DNA from 3 places in the Gordonia sp. DT101 genome. Region 2 is predicted to be linked to each of the others. Evidence: riboswitches for the same ligand, from Rfam matches in the RefSeq annotation. Region 2 holds a riboswitch; each other region holds the start of a gene.
The links. A riboswitch is a leader RNA that binds a small molecule or an ion and turns the genes downstream of it on or off. The one in region 2 is predicted to bind thiamine pyrophosphate.
Positions count from the first base shown of each region.

Region 1: another riboswitch for thiamine pyrophosphate. It lies ahead of thiC (phosphomethylpyrimidine synthase ThiC); the one in region 2 lies ahead of thiO (glycine oxidase ThiO).
Region 3: another riboswitch for thiamine pyrophosphate. It lies ahead of ACLQ3I_RS09640 (3-oxoacyl-ACP reductase); the one in region 2 lies ahead of thiO (glycine oxidase ThiO).

Region 1 is NZ_JBNCLX010000004.1:117,829-123,013, forward strand. Features, by position in the region: gene thiC (phosphomethylpyrimidine synthase ThiC) at 1-1,420, opposite strand, end outside; TPP riboswitch at 1,410-1,524, opposite strand; gene ACLQ3I_RS15430 (GNAT family N-acetyltransferase) at 1,748-2,095, shown strand; gene ACLQ3I_RS15435 (siderophore-interacting protein) at 2,177-2,938, shown strand; gene ACLQ3I_RS15440 (ABC transporter ATP-binding protein) at 3,078-4,880, opposite strand; gene ACLQ3I_RS15445 (ABC transporter transmembrane domain-containing protein) at 4,877-5,185, opposite strand, start outside.
Region 2 is NZ_JBNCLX010000002.1:108,780-113,964, reverse strand. Features, by position in the region: gene ACLQ3I_RS07050 (ABC transporter ATP-binding protein) at 1-823, opposite strand, end outside; gene ACLQ3I_RS07045 (DUF1330 domain-containing protein) at 893-1,183, shown strand; gene ACLQ3I_RS07040 (thiazole synthase) at 1,380-2,162, opposite strand; gene thiS (sulfur carrier protein ThiS) at 2,155-2,352, opposite strand; gene thiO (glycine oxidase ThiO) at 2,349-3,488, opposite strand; TPP riboswitch at 3,473-3,587, opposite strand; gene thiE (thiamine phosphate synthase) at 3,607-4,287, shown strand; gene ACLQ3I_RS07020 (hypothetical protein) at 4,277-4,519, opposite strand; gene ACLQ3I_RS07015 (hypothetical protein) at 4,889-5,185, shown strand, end outside.
Region 3 is NZ_JBNCLX010000002.1:660,791-665,975, reverse strand. Features, by position in the region: gene ACLQ3I_RS09650 (stealth family protein) at 1-1,322, shown strand, start outside; gene ACLQ3I_RS09645 (phosphodiesterase) at 1,286-2,233, opposite strand; TPP riboswitch at 2,347-2,439, shown strand; gene ACLQ3I_RS09640 (3-oxoacyl-ACP reductase) at 2,430-3,212, shown strand; gene htpX (zinc metalloprotease HtpX) at 3,234-4,094, opposite strand; gene ACLQ3I_RS09630 (peroxidase family protein) at 4,300-5,185, shown strand, end outside.

The DNA.
Region 1 (5,185 bases), on a different contig from region 2:
GGTACTCGCGGGCGGTGTCCGGGTCGAGCGCGAGGTTGAACTGATCTGTCCAACGGAACTCGAAGCGCGCCTTGGACAATGCATCGTCACGTTCCTGCGCGCCGGGGTGGCCCTTGGCGAGGTCGGCGGAGTGGGCGGCGATCTTGTAGGTGATCACTCCGACCTTGACGTCGTCGCGGTTCGGCAGTCCCAGATGCTCCTTCGGCGTGACGTAACACAGCATCGCGGTACCCGCCTGGGCGATGAGTGCTGCGCCGATCGCCGAGGTGATGTGGTCGTAGGCGGGCGCGATGTCGGTCGCCAGCGGTCCGAGGGTGTAGAACGGCGCCTCCTCGCAGAGTTCCTCCTCGAGCCGGACGTTCTCCGCGATCTTGTGCATCGGGACATGGCCCGGGCCTTCGATCATCACCTGCACACCATGCGATTTCGCGATCTTCGTCAGTTCGCCGAGCGTCCGGAGCTCGGCGAACTGCGCCTCGTCGTTCGCGTCGGCGATCGATCCCGGCCGCAGACCGTCGCCCAGTGAGAACGTGATGTCGTAGCGGCGGAAGATCTCGCACAGCTCGTCGTAGTGGGTGTACAGGAACGATTCCTCGTGGTGCGCGAGACACCAGGCCGCCATGATCGATCCGCCGCGCGAGACGATGCCGGTGACGCGGCGAGCCGTCAGCGGCACATAGCGCAGCAGGACACCCGCGTGCACCGTCATGTAGTCGACGCCCTGTTCGGCTTGCTCGATCACGGTGTCGCGGTAGATCTCCCACGTCAGCTTGGTGGGGTCGCCGTTGACCTTCTCGAGGGCCTGATAGATCGGTACGGTGCCCACCGGGACCGGTGAGTTCCGCAGGATCCACTCGCGGGTGATGTGGATGTCCTTGCCGGTGGACAGGTCCATGATCGTGTCGGCGCCCCAGCGTGAGGCCCACACCATCTTCTCGACCTCCTCGGCGATCGAGCTGGTGACCGCGGAGTTGCCGATGTTGGCGTTCACCTTCACCGCGAACGCCTTGCCGATGATCATCGGCTCGGACTCCGGGTGACGATGGTTGGCCGGGATGACGGCCCGTCCGACGGCGACCTCGCTGCGGACGAGTTCCTCGTCGACGCCCTCGCGAGCGGCGATGTAGCGCATCTCGTCGGTGACGATGCCGGCACGTGCCCACGCGAGCTGGGTCGACGCGCCGTCGATCGCGTCCGGACGGTGCCAGGAATCCCTGGTGGGCGCCAGACCGCGCTCGACGTCGATCGTCGCGGTCGCGTCCGTGTATGGGCCGGACGTGTCGTAGACGTCGAGGTGTTCACCGTTGGTGAGTTCGATGCGTCGTTGGGGAATCCGCAGGTGATCGAGTTCGTGGTAGTGCTTGTGGCTGCCCTCGATCGGACCGGTGGTCACGACGGATTCAGATACGGGTGTTCCCATGATGGCTCCCTACGCCGGCATTATCCGGACAGGTTCGGGCGGTCGGCGACCGCCTGTCGCCATCTCAGCCCCCGGTGATCGTGGGAGCCCCCGCGTTGTGCAATTGTGCGGCCGATCGGCCTATCCGACACCCTACGTGCCGAACGACCTCGGCGACCAGTGCACCCGTACCGCGCGATACTTACCCACGCGAAAGCCTGTGCCGGTTTCCTGATACCTACGGGATCGTAGGGTATGGTTTGTGACCGGGATCACAGATGGTCCCAGGTCCGCTGGTGGGAAGGGGAGTCCTGTCATCGGGTCATCTCCCGATGCGCCGGAGGGCTCATGCAACGGAAACATCGATCTCGGCCACCGCAATCTGCGCAGGCGATCCTGCAGCAGATTTCGCAGGTCGTGCACAACCCGGTCCGCGAGCGGTTCGAGCTGTGGGTGGCCGGCGACCTCGTCGGCGTCCTCGGGTACAGCACCGACTGCGTGGACGGCAAGCGGACGATCACCATCCTGCACACCGTTCTCTACGACGAATACACCGGTCACGGACTCGGCACACGTCTGATGCGCGGTGCCGTCGACTACGTCCGCGGCCAAGGCGCCCGACTTCGGCCGGTGTGCTCGTTCACCAAGAGCTATCTCGACGCACATCCCGGGCTGGTGCCGCTCGCGCCGGCGTGATCCTCCGCGGGAAGGAAGTTGGACAGTTAGCGTAGGCTACCCTGAGAGCGAATGTCTGTTCTCCGAGGAGGGGTCGTCCAGATGGCGGAAATGACGAAGTCGAAATCGCGCGGCTGGCAGGGGGCCGTCCTCAAACTGTTCGGTGCCGACGACTACGAGCTCACGGTCATGAGCAACGAGAGGGTCACCGACGAGTACATCCGACTGGGGTTCACCGGCGGCGGCCTGCTCACCGACCGTCCGGTCCATCCGACCATGTGGGTCCGGATCTGGTTCGAGAACAAGCACGGCAAGCTGCATCAGCGCGCCTATACCCTGGTCGACCCGGAGCCGGCGACCGATTCGTTCTACCTCGAGTTCGCGATGCACGACGGCGCGGCGACCCGGTGGGCCGAGGCCGCGGAGCCCGGGGGGACGATCTCGTCGACCTTCATGGGGTCCAAGTTCGCCATCCCGGAGCCCGCGCCGGCCGGCTGGCTGATCGCCGGGGACACGGCCGCGCTGCCCGCGATCAACTCGCTGCTCGACGCGATCTCGGTGTCGGCGAATCCGTCGACCCCGGCCACCGTCTGGTTCGAGTACGCGCACGAGTCCGACAAGTCGCTGCCGTTGCGGCTCCGCGACCAGGACACCGTCAACTGGATCAAACGGGACCGCGGTGGAGACGCCCTCATCGAGGCCGTTCGCGATGCGGCGTTCGACGCGACAGGCCATTTCGGCTGGGTCGCCCTGGACATGAAGGCCACCCGGGCGGTGTCGGCCTCGTTCAAGAACGACTACAAACTCGGCAAGGCGAGTGTGAAGGCGCAGGCGTACTGGCGAGCGGGCGCGCCCGAATCCTGAGCGAATGAACGGTCGTCGGGCCGCTACCAACCGAATGTGCTCGGGCGCTCCACAAACCGGGCCACAAATCGGGCCATCAGTGGTGTCGCCTCACCGTTGTCGAGTTACGAGACGCGGTGGTTGTCTGACGTCGTGGGGGTCATCGGTGAGTCCTCATCTCGGTTGAGATTGTCTGCGGTGGATGTTCGGCCGGACCGGAACGGTCATCGTGGCCCGGGTGCTGCGCGTGGAAGGTGTCCCACAGGCGCGTCAATTCGCCTCCCGCGCCGACGAGTGTGTCGGGAGGGCCGTGTTCGGTGATGACGCCTTCGGAGATGATCGCGACGGAATCCGCGGTGAGTGCCTGGGAGAGTCGATGCGCGATGACCAATGTCGTGCGTCCCGCGGTCGCCGCCAGTGCCGCCCGATCGAGGTCGGCGGCTTGGTCGCTGTCGGCCTCCGCCGTCGCCTCGTCCAGGATCGCGATCTCGGGGTCGGCGAGCACCAGACGGGCCAGCGCGACCTGTTGCGCTCGAGCCTCGCCGAGGCGGAACCCGCCCTCGCCGACCACGGTGTCGATCCCCGATGGCAATGACCGCACCCACCCGTCGGCACCGACGATGGCCAACGCCTCGAAGGCTTCCGCGCGGGTGGCGGCCGGCGCTGCCAGACGGAGATCGTCGATGAGCGGTCCGGCAAACACGTGAACGTCTTGACTGATGGTGAAGACTTGCGCGGCAGCCGGTTTGAGTATCTCTCCGTGATCGCACACGAGGGTGCCGTCGATCAGGCCGCCGACCGTCGACTTGCCTGCCCCGCTGGCGCCGACCAGCGCGAGTCGATGGCCCCGGGGAATGTCGAGGTCGAGACCACGGAGAATCGCATGATCCGGTGTATAGCCGAAGTGGATGTCGCGCAGTGTCAATCCCGCCTGGCTGACCGGTGAGACCGGTGTGTCGACGTCGGAATCCGCATCGGGAGCCGACGACTTCGTCTCGACGACACCGACCAGCCGGGTGAGACCGGCGCCTGCCAGCTGCAACTCCGCGGAACTGTAGAGGATCATCCCGATCGGGTTGAACAGGCGATGGAAGAGCAGAGCGGCGGCGGTCGTCGCACCGACCGTGACGGCGTCCGCCGACACCAGCCAGAAGCCGATCGAGAGAATCGCTGCCAGACCGACGAACTCGGCTCTGTTCACCCGGCCGACCAGGCGGGTGAACAGGGTGAACACCGAGACCGCGAGGTCCCGGGTGCGCAGCGAGGCCTCCTCGATACGGTCGAGCTCACGGTCCTGCAGGCCGTAGGCAAGGACGGTGTCGCGACTGGTCGCCGACTCGACGACGGCTTGTGCGCGTTCGGCCGCGGCGGCGCGTTCCGCGGCGTAAACGGGTGCCGAACGGGGGACGTACCACCGCAGGGCCGCGACGTAGAACGGGATGGCGCTGAAACCGGCGAGGCCCAGCCGCCAATCGAGTCCGGCCATCGCGATCACGCTGACCACGGTGAGAGCTGCCGCGGTCACGACCGTCGGCACTACCGTGGTGACCGCGCGATTGATGACGGTCACGTCGTTGTTCACCCGCGAGAGCACATCGCCGCGGCCGGCCACCTCGATGGTCGCGCGCGGAAGGTGAAGGGCCGCATCCACTGCCTCGGCGCGTAGATCGGCGATCACGTCGGCCCCGAGGCGTGCCACCGCATACATGGTCGCACCGGCGGCCAGCCCACCGACGACGGCTGCGCACGCGGCGAGCAGTGCGACCGGGATCAACGATCCCGCGGTCGCGTGGCTGCTCACCCGATCCACCAGAATCCCGAGTGCGAGTACCGGAATCACTGCACAGACGGCGGTCACCGCGCAGAGCATCGCGACGGTCGCGGTCAGCATTGGCCTGGCCCGTACGGCCTTGAGCAGCCAGCGCGACGTCTCCGCTCGATCGGCGACCCGCAACGCCGTCATGAAGCGGGCTCCGTGGCACCCGAGGGGAGCGTGACCACACGATCGGCCACCCTGAGCCATGCGGGACTGTTGGTGATCACGGTCGTCGTCCGGGTCGCCCCGCGACCGTGTCGACGCCGGTACACCGCTTCGGCGATGACGCGCTCGGTCATGGCGTCGACCGCGGTCGTCGGATCGTGGAGGACGAGAGTGCGCGGGTCCCGGATGAGGGCGCGCACCAGCGCGAGTCGCTGTCGCTGCCCTCCGGACAGTGACAGTCCGCGATCCGAGACGGGGGTGTCGAGAGCCTCGACGCCGCCGCCGCC
Region 2 (5,185 bases):
CGATCCCGGCCTGCCCCGCGAGATCTCCCACCTGATCGGTGGTGACTTCGGCGACGGACAGCGCCGGGCGGCCGTCGGATGCGGTGAGGGGCACGACGTTCAGACCTGCCTCGGCGAGCACCCGGTGCAGGTCTGGTAGTCGAGGGCTGCGGACCCGCACGCTGCTCGAGGCCCGGCTGGTGAATTCACCGACCGAGCAGTCGGCGATCAGCCGTCCCTGGCCGATCACCACGAGATGGTCGGCGGTCAGCGACATCTCGGTGAGCAGGTGGCTCGACACCAGGACGGTGCGGCCCTGCCCGGCCAGATGCCGCATGAAGTTGCGAATCCAGACGATGCCCTCCGGATCCAATCCGTTGACCGGCTCGTCGAACAGCAGCGTGTGCGGGTCGCCGAGCAGGGCACCGGCGAGACCGAGCCGTTGCTTCATGCCGAGCGAGAATCCGCCAGAGCGTTTGGTGGCCACCGACGTGAGACCGACCATCTCGATCACCTCGTCGACCCGGCGCGCTGGGATGCTGCTGGAGGCCGCCATCCACCGCAGATGCGACCTGGCGCTGCGATTGGGATGCACCCACCCGGCGTCGAGCAGCGCGCCGACCTGCCGCAGCGGATGGTCGAGCTCGCGATACGGGCGACCATTGATGGTCGCGGTCCCCGACGTCGGTCGATCCAATCCGAGCATCATGCGCATCGTCGTGGATTTTCCTGCCCCGTTCGGGCCCAGGAACCCGGTCACCACCCCGGGCCGGACGTGGAAGGACAGATCGTCGACGGCACGCGTCCGCCCGAAGTCCTTGGTCAGCTTCTCGACTGTCAGCACACCTCGACCATAGACATCTCGGCACGCACCGGGCGTACTCCACACCGCGGGCCGTCATAGGGTGTGTCCATGCCGACCATGTTCACGGTGCTGCTCTGGCCGGTCACCGGCCAGGAGTCGGAATTGCATGCCTACGAGGACGATGTCCTGCGTTTGGTCGATGAGCACCGGGGTCGCGTGCTCACCCGCGTACGCAACGTCGACGACGATGCCGGCCATCCGCTGGAAACCCAGATCATCGAGTTCGCCGACGAGGCGGCCTTCGGCTCCTACATGCAGGATTCACGCCGGCAGGCAATGGCCCGGCGTCGCGACAGGTGCGTCGCGCGGACGCAGATGTGGCGGGTCGAATCCGCCTGACACCCCGTCCATCGGGTGCAGTTTCTCGCCGATCGGGCACAGTTTCTCGCCGACCGTGCACAGTTTCTCGCCGATCGTGCGCAGCTTCTCGCCGACCGTGCGCCGCATGGTGGTCAGTCGCACGCTCGACACGATTCTGTGCACGATGGACGCAGATCTGTGCACGCTCGGCGAGAAATCGGGCCCGGTCGACGGGCTACGCACGCGCCGGCGACGACGCCTGCGCCCAGAACCGCTTGGGCATCCGGCCCGCGCCGGCGGCGTACCGTCCGGCGATCACGGCATGTCGCATCGCGGTCGCCATCCGCTCCGGGTCGTCGGCGCGGGTGACCGCGGACGCGAGGAGCACCGCGTCACAACCGAGCTCCATCGCCAGTGCGGCGTCGCTGGCGGTGCCGATGCCTGCGTCGAGTACCACCGGGACCTGCGCCGCCTCGACGATCATCTCGATGTTGTGTGGATTCGCGATCCCCAGGCCGGTTCCGATCGGCGAGCCCAGCGGCATGACGGCGGCCACCCCGAGGTCCTGCAGCCGCGCGGCGAGGACCGGGTCGTCGTTGGTGTAGGCCAGCACGGCAAACCCGTCGTCGACGAGAGCTCTTGCCGCATCGATTAATTCGACCGCATCGGGCAGCAGAGTGCGCTCGTCGGCGACCACTTCGAGCTTCACCCAATGCGTTTCGACGGCCTCACGCGCGAGTTGCGCGGTCAGCACCGCCTCGGCAGTGGTGTGGCAGCCGGCCGTGTTGGGCAGGATCGCGATGTCCAGACGGCGGAGCAGCTCGACCATCCCGGTCCGGGACTCGGGACTCACCCGCCGCAGCGCCACGGTGGTCAACTCGGTCCCCGACGCCACCAATGCGCGTTCCAGCACAGCGAGATTGGTGGCACCGCCGGTGCCCATGACCAAGCGCGATGTCAACTCACGGTCGGCGATCCGCAACGGGGTGTCGGCCACGGCCGCGATCCGGCTATCCACCCTGCACCGCCGTCACGATCTCCACGCTCGCGTCGTCGTGCAGGGTCCGGTCCCAGCGGCCACGAGGAACCACCTCACCGTCGATCGCGACTGCGATCCCGCGCTCGGGGAGCCCCAGTTTCGCGACCAGATCCCCGACCGATGCGTCGGGCGCGAGATCGGTCGCCTCGCCGTTGACGACAATCGTCATGATGGCTCAGCTCCTTTCGTGGTGCTGCTGAGTCCGCCTGCAGCGACCCAGCGATCCGTCAGCAGTTCGAGAACCTTGTCGGCGGTGTAGGGCGCCAACAGGATTCCGTTGCGCCCGTGCCCGGTCGCCACGACGACCCGGTCGTCGACGCGCCGGATGATCGGCAGTCCGTCGGCGGTGCACGGCCGCAGGCCCGCGGCCGCCTCGGCGAGTTCATAGGTCCGCAATCCCGGCATCAAGTCGACGGCGTCGGCGAGCAGATCGGTCACGCCACCCACCTCGGGCTTCGCCTCGCTCTCGTCCGGCGGCTCGTATTGGGTTGCGCCGACGACGATCCCGTCGTCGCGGGGGACCAGATAGACCTGCCGTCCATGCATCCGGGCGCGGATCACCCGGGAGGGCTGGGCCACCGACCATCGCGTTCCGCGCAGCCGCAGGATCTCACCCTTTGCCGCGTGGAGTGCCACGTCGGGGACCAGCGAGCGTGTGCCCAGGCCGGCGGCGACCAGGATCTGGTCGGCGTCGACATCGGCGAGATCGGCCACCCGCTCGTCGACGAACTGCGCTCCCGCATCGATGAGGGCGTCGCGAAGGCGGCCCAGCAGCCTGCGGTTGTCCACCGCACCCTCCCCCACCGCCAGGTATCCGCTGTGCAGACGTGAGCTCAGTCCCGGTTCGCGTCGACGGATCTCGGCGAGATCGACCCGCCGGAGATCATCGTGCGCCCGCGGCGCGCGGGACCAGACGAACTCGGCGAGGTTCGACAGATACTCGGCATCTGCCGACGACGCCGCGACAAACAATGACTCGGTGGCGGCCATCACCGTCGGATCGCGTAAACGGGCCACCAGATCCGGCCAGCGTCGCACCGACGCCGACGACAGCGCCAGGAGATCGTCCTCGCCGGGGTGACCCTCGCCGAGGGAACCCAGCATGCCGGCGGCCACCCAGGCCGCGCGATCGGCGGTGCCCGCGTCGTGGACCCTGACCCGGTGGCCGGCGTCGACCGCGCCGAGCGCACACGTCAGTCCGATGACACCGCCGCCGACGACGGCAAGTGTCGGTGCAGATCGGTCGATGCTCGGTGCAGATCGGTCGATGCTCGGTGCCGATCGGTCGATGCTCAAGGGGGACATCCTTCCTTCGCCGGCATTACCCGGATCAGGTCAAACGGTCAGCGGAGGTTCGGCCCGCACTCTCAGCCCGTCGTACCCCGGGCTCCCGTGTCGTGACGCCTAGCCTACCGTTGCCTCCGTGACACCGACTCGAGGCCCGAGATCCGCCCGCCTGTCATCGGCCCGGGTGTATCTGTGCACCGACGCCCGGCGCGAACGTGGCGATCTGATCGAGTTCGTCTCCGCAGCGCTCGCCGGTGGTGTCGACATCGTCCAGTTGCGCGACAAGGGATCGCCCGGTGAGGCGCGGTTCGGCACGCTCGAGGCCCGCGAGGAACTCGAGATCCTCGCCCGGCTCCGCGACCTGACGCGCCGGCACGACGCGCTGCTCGCGGTCAACGACCGTGCCGATCTGGCCGTCCTCGCCGAGGCCGACGTGCTGCACGTGGGTCAGGGCGACCTGCCCGCCGGCCGCGCCCGGCAGATCACCGGCCCCGACGTCGCCATCGGGCTGTCCACCCACGACGAGGTACAGATGCGGGCCGCGGCCGTCGACGACGCGGTCGACTATTTCTGCGTCGGGCCGTGCTGGCCGACTCCGACCAAACCGGGCCGGGCCGCACCCGGACTCGATCTCGTACACGCTACGGCGTCCGTCGATCCGCCCAAGCCGTGGTTCGCGATCGGTGGCATCGACGCCGTTCGACTGTCCGAGGTCCGGGCCGCCGGTGCCGGTCGCGTCGTCGTCGTCCGGGCGATCACCGCCGCCGACGACGCGCAGGACGCCGCGCACGAGCTGCGGACCGCGCTCACTCGCTGACGAACGACACCGCCTCGTCCAGGTCTGCCCGGGTGGTCCGGAAGGTGTTGACCGGGGCGTCGGTGTCCACGTGGGCGAGAAGCGCCTCCCGCAGTCGTGCGGTGCCGTCACCCTGGGTGATCACCGTGTGCCACGGCTGGGTGTCGCACCAGGAAGGGGTACACGTCCACCGTTCGTCCATGAGCTGTTCGAGCACGGCCATGCCCGCCTCGCGATCGACAGTCTGGGTCATCGCCGACATCCCTCCGTCACGACCTGACCCTCGTTCGGTTCCCGACCCGACGCTGGCGGAGTGGACCGAAAGCCGGTTGCCGCGCCCCGGCGGGCGGGTCTATCGTGGTCGGCATCATGTTGTGCATGAAGAGCATTCTCGTAACCCGCCGCAGCGGGGTCTGATCGACCGACCCCCCGCTGCGGGGTCGTTGCGCTCTCTGCTCGTCGGTCACCTTTCCTTCGACCGAAACGTAGACACGAGATGCACAGCCTTCATCTTTCTCAGCAACCCTGTCCGTGTGACGCACCCGACCCCTTCGCACCCGACCCCTTCATTCGCCGATTCGGATGCGCCCTGCCCCGAGGCATGCGTGAGGAGGCAGCCGACATGACGTGGCAAGGATTCACCGACGAATACGCACCCACCGGCGCCATCCGGCTCGGCTCGTTCAGCATCGAGACCGGACGAGAGGACATGGTCACCTGCCGCGCAACCATCGCTTTTGCCGACCGGATCATGACGCTGCACGCCAGCGCGGCCGGACCGATCGGTGCGATGACGTCCATGCTCCATGACATCGGAGCGCCGATACAGATCCTCAGCCTCCACCAGCGCGAGGTCGGCGGCACGGTGACGACATTCCTGCTCTGCGAGGCCGACGACCGGCAGTGCTGGGCCTACGGC
Region 3 (5,185 bases), 550 kb from region 2:
TCGACTGGGCGCTGCGCAAGCGCTTCAGGTCGGCGTTGACCGCCGCGTGCGCGGATCATCCGTTCTATGCCAAGACCGTGGGTGCGGGACGGGGTCGGCCCGCCCTGGTCGCCGACGGCGCGTTGTCGACGCACCGCAAAGCCCGCGTGTTCCGTCTGTTCCGACCGCGCGTCCACCTCGCCAGCGGCATGACGTTCGGAGCGGCGACCGGCGTGCAGATCGAATTGTGGACGACGGCAGGTGACGATCTGCTGTTGCCCGTGGCCAATTCGTTGACGCGACGAACGGTCTCCTCACGGGAAGCGGTACGCAGCGAGGTCGAGAGGTTCGGGCGCACATGGCCGACCTTCGAGAAGATGTTCGCCCACCAGGCTTCCGACATCACTTTCGACATCGATCTGGTGTTCTCCTGGGTGGACGGGTCGTCGAAGGAATGGCAGGCTCAGCGCGCCAGGAGGATGCAGAGCCATGTGGTCGGCGAGGGTGACGATTCCGAGGCCCGGTTCCGTCAGATCGACGAGTTGCGGTATGCGCTGCGCAGTGTGCACATGTACGCCCCGTGGATCCGGAGGATCTTCATCGCCACCGACTCGCCGAAACCTGCATGGCTTGCCGATGATCCGCGGGTGACGTTCGTGCGCAGTGAGGAGTTCTTCGCAGATCCGTCGGTCCTTCCGACCCACAATTCGCAGGCTGTCGAGTCCCAGTTGCACCGCATTCCCGGTCTCGCCGAACACTTCCTGTATTCCAACGACGACATGTTCTTCGGTCGTTCCGTGAGCCCGCAGATGTTCTTCTCCCCCGGCGGAGTGAGCATGTTCATCGAGGCACCGATCCGAATCGGACTGGGCTCCAACAACGATCAACGCAGCGGATTCGAGAATTCGGCGCGAGTGAATCGCGGGCTCCTCAGAGATCGGTTCGGCCTGGTCACCACCCGCCATCTCGAGCATGCGGCGACGCCGCTGCGCAAGAGCGTGATGGCGGAGATGGAGGCAAAGTTCCCGGCCGAGTTCGCGGCCACCGCGGCCAGCACCTTTCGGGCGGAGACCAACATCTCGGTCACCAACTCGCTCTATCACTATTACGCGCTCATGAGCGGCCGCGCGGTGGTGCAGCGCTCAGCCAAGGTCAAATACGTCGACACCACAGCGAAATCCGGCCTACGACAGATGGATTCACTCCTGACGAAGCGGTCGATGGACTTCTTCTGCCTCAACGATGGCAGCACACCCGACGTCGACCTGGACGTGCGCACCATCAAGGTCACCCACTTCTTGCAGAACTACTTCCCGATCCCGGCACCCTGGGAAGCCGTCTGAGCGGCTGCCTCGGGGCCGGGTATGCGGACCCCCGCCTCGATCAGTCGCCGCTCGGTCTCCGCCGGGCTCACATATTCACCGACCGTGTCGTAGTCGCCGACCGGGACCACTGAGTGGACGACGGTTTCCGGATAGACGTGCACCAGATTGAAGCCCTGGGCTCCGTTGCGGCCACGTAAGGCCCCCGCCGGACCGGTGAGATCCTGTGTGTAGCAGGTGGCCGACGCGACCGAGACGGGAATACCGGCAAACATCGCGGTGGTCGAGTAGTGCAGGTGGCCGGCGAGGATGGAGCGCACGTCGCTGCCCCTCAGAATGTCGGCGAGCCGGTGCTGGTCGCGCAACTCCACCAGTACCGCGAGGTCGAGTACACACGGGACCGGCGGATGGTGCATGGCCAGGATGGTGCCGTGTGGCGCGGGCACCGAGAGTTCGGCCGCAAGCCACTCCAATTGATCCTCGGCGATTTCGCCATGATGGCTCCCCGGCACCGAGGTGTCGAGAGCGACGACACGGAGACCGTCGATGTCGTAGACACGATCGATCGGTGCCGCCGAAGGTGCCTCGTCGAGAAGTTCCGACCGGAAATGCGCTCGATCGTCGTGGTTTCCGATGGACCAGATGACCTGCGCACCAATGGATTCTGCGACTTCGTCGACTATCGACCGCAACTTCCGGTAAGCCGCGACCTCTCCCCGATCGGCGAGGTCGCCGGTGAACAGCAGCGCATTGGGGCGCACGTGTGAAGCCTCGACTTCGGCGAGGATCTGCCGCAGTGTCACCTCGCTGTCGACGGCGCCGTACAGCGGGCCGGCATCGCCGACCAGATGCGTGTCACTCAGGTGCAGGATCAGGTGCGACGGATGGGGGTACTCCGACATCCGGATACCGTCTGGACCCCTGTTGCTCATCGGTCTCCTGCTTCCGCCCGCCCGATGTGCAGAGCCCGATTGGGCGCCTGCCTGTGTCCAACCCTAGACGTGTGTGCCTGAGTCGTGTGCTCGCGCGGGCGCATGATCTGATGAAACACGACACGGGGTGCCGCGCGGGCGGCTGAGACCACACCCGCCGAACCTGTCCAGTTAGCACTGGCGAAGGGATGTCCACATGAATGCGCTCGCTCCTGCAGTCTCCGAGCAGATCGTCCTGGTCACCGGCGGCGCCCGGGGCCTCGGCGCCGCGATCACCAAAGCTTTTGCCGCACAAGGAGCCCGGCTGGTCATCAATTTTCACCGCAGCGCGTCGGCCGCGGCCGCACTCGTCGATGAACTCGGCGGCGCCGGGCGGGCGGTGGCTCTGGGCGCCGATGTGACCGACCGTGACGCGGTGTTCGACCTCGTCGCACGGGCTCGGGAACATTTCGGCGCGCCGGTCTGCACCGTGGTCAACAATGCGCTGGCCGACTTCTCATTCAACGGCGACGACCGCGCCAAGCCCGACACCATCGATTGGCAGGCCTTCGACGCCCAGTTCCGGGGAACCGTCGCGGCCGCGCTCAACACCACGCAGGCGGTCCTCGGCGACATGCGGTCGGCCGGATTCGGCCGCATCGTCAACATCGGCACCAACCTGGTGCAGAATCCCGTCGTCCCCTACCACGACTACACCGCCGCGAAGGCCGCACTCCTCGCCCTGACCCGAACGCTCTCCGCGGACCTGGGCCCCGACGGGATCGCCGTGAACATGGTGTCCGGTGGACTCCTCCGCACCACCGATGCCAGCGCCGCCACCCCGACTGCGGTCTTCGACGCCATCGCCGCGGGCACGCCCCTGCGAACGGTCACGACACCCGACGAATTCGCCGATGCCGTACTGTTTTTCGCGTCGCCGTGGTCGCGGGCGGTCACCGGCCAGAACCTTGTCGTCGACGGCGGGTTGGTCAAAGACTAGGAACAGGACTACGCGACGCCACTACCCCCGGCCCGACCGCCGCGCCATCTCCTGCAAGCGTGCGATGCGGTCGGGTGTCGGCGGGTGGGACGAGAACATCTTCGCGACGTTCCCGCCGCGGAACGGGTTGGCGATCATCATGTGCGACTGCGACTCGATCTTCGGGTCCGGTGGCAGCGGCGCCTGATCGATCCCGCCGCTGATCTTTGCCAATGCCGAGGCCAGCGCCAGCGGGTCACCGGTGAGTTCCGCGCCCGACTCGTCGGCCTGGTACTCACGCGAGCGGGACACCGACATCTTGATCAGCGAGGCTGCCAGCGGTCCCAACAGGCTGATCATCAGCACGCCCAGGATGCCGGGGCCGTTCCCGTCACGGTTACCGCCGCCGAAGAAGAACGCGAAGTTCGCCAGGCCGGTGATGACCGACGCCATCGCACCGGCCACCGACGAGATCAGGATGTCGCGGTTGTAGACGTGCGACAGCTCGTGGCCGAGCACCGCGCGCAGTTCCCGCTCGTCGAGCAGACGCATGATGCCCGCGGTGCAGCACACCGCGGCGTTCTTGGGATTACGGCCGGTGGCGAACGCGTTCGGCGATTCCGTCGGGCTGATGTAGAGCGCCGGCATCGGCTGGCGGGCCGTCGTCGCGAGCTCGCGGACGATCCGGTACAGGACCGGCGCCTCGACCTCGGTGACCGGCTGCGCGTGCATCGACCGCAGCGCCAGCTTCGCGGAGTTGAAATAGACGTAGGCATTCATGCCGATCGCCGCCAGCACCGCCAGCAGCAAGATGGTCGGGCTGCGGAAAAGCGCCCCGATCCCGACGATGATCGCCGACATCAGCCCCATCAGGGCCGCCGTCTTCAGGCCATTGAAGTGCATCTGTCCCTCGTTCTCAGCATTCGACCGGCGCCCGTCGCCAGGTCCTTCATGTACCGAACGGACGACCGGGCGGCAGAGTTTCCTGCGCGACGTCGCGGCCCGCACACCTCGGTGAACTTTCGGGTAGTCAACTACGCGCGACCAGGGCTTCTGCCGCCCATAGCGTTGCTGACATCCACTGGACCACCACCGTGAGGACCCGACCATGTTCACGAAATTCAGTCACACCGGGGAGGTGGCCACACAGGACGAACTACTGTTCACCACACCGTTCGGCTACATGTTCCCCGACGCCGCCCACTCGTCGTCGCGGCTGCTGCCCAATTCCCCCGAGACCCTGCCTGCGCTCAAACAGCTCGGCGACGCGATGGCCACCGACGTGGTTGCCAACCCGAACGACTCGGGCATCCCGGCCGTCTTCACCTATTTCGGTCAGTTCATCGACCATGACCTCACCGCCCGCACCGACCGCGACTCGACCATCTCCACGCTCGGGCGCGGTGAACCGGTGAACCCACGCAACCCGGACGAGGTCACCGCGAGTCTGCGCAACGGGCGTCGTCCACAGCTCGACCTCGATAGCGTTTTCGGCGATGGGCCGTCACTGGCCGCAGGCTCCACCACCGAGTCCGATGATCTGTACGACGCCGATCTCAGACTGGTGGTCTTCAACCCCGCAGGCCGTCGGGACGTGCCGCGTGACACGGCGAACCGCAGCGCCCGAATCGCCGACTCGCGAAACGACGAGAATCCCAACATCTCCGCACTGCACTGCGCGTTCCTGTTGTTCTACAACAAGATCTACGACGCACAGGTCGCCGGCACGCCAGCCTGCAAGCACGTCCGGGCACGCCAGCTGACGCGTTGGGCTTACCAATACGTGGTGGTGCAGGATTATCTCGCCAAGGTCTGCGACCTCGCCGTGGTGATCGACACACTCGCCAACGGGCCCCGCTTCTACGGCAACTCGGCCGGTCCCGGCCAGACGTTCATGCCCCTCGAATTCTCCACCGCTGCTTTCCGTTTCGGCCACACGATGATCCGACCACGCTATCAGCTCAACGGAGCCACGCCCGCGCTCGACGTGATGA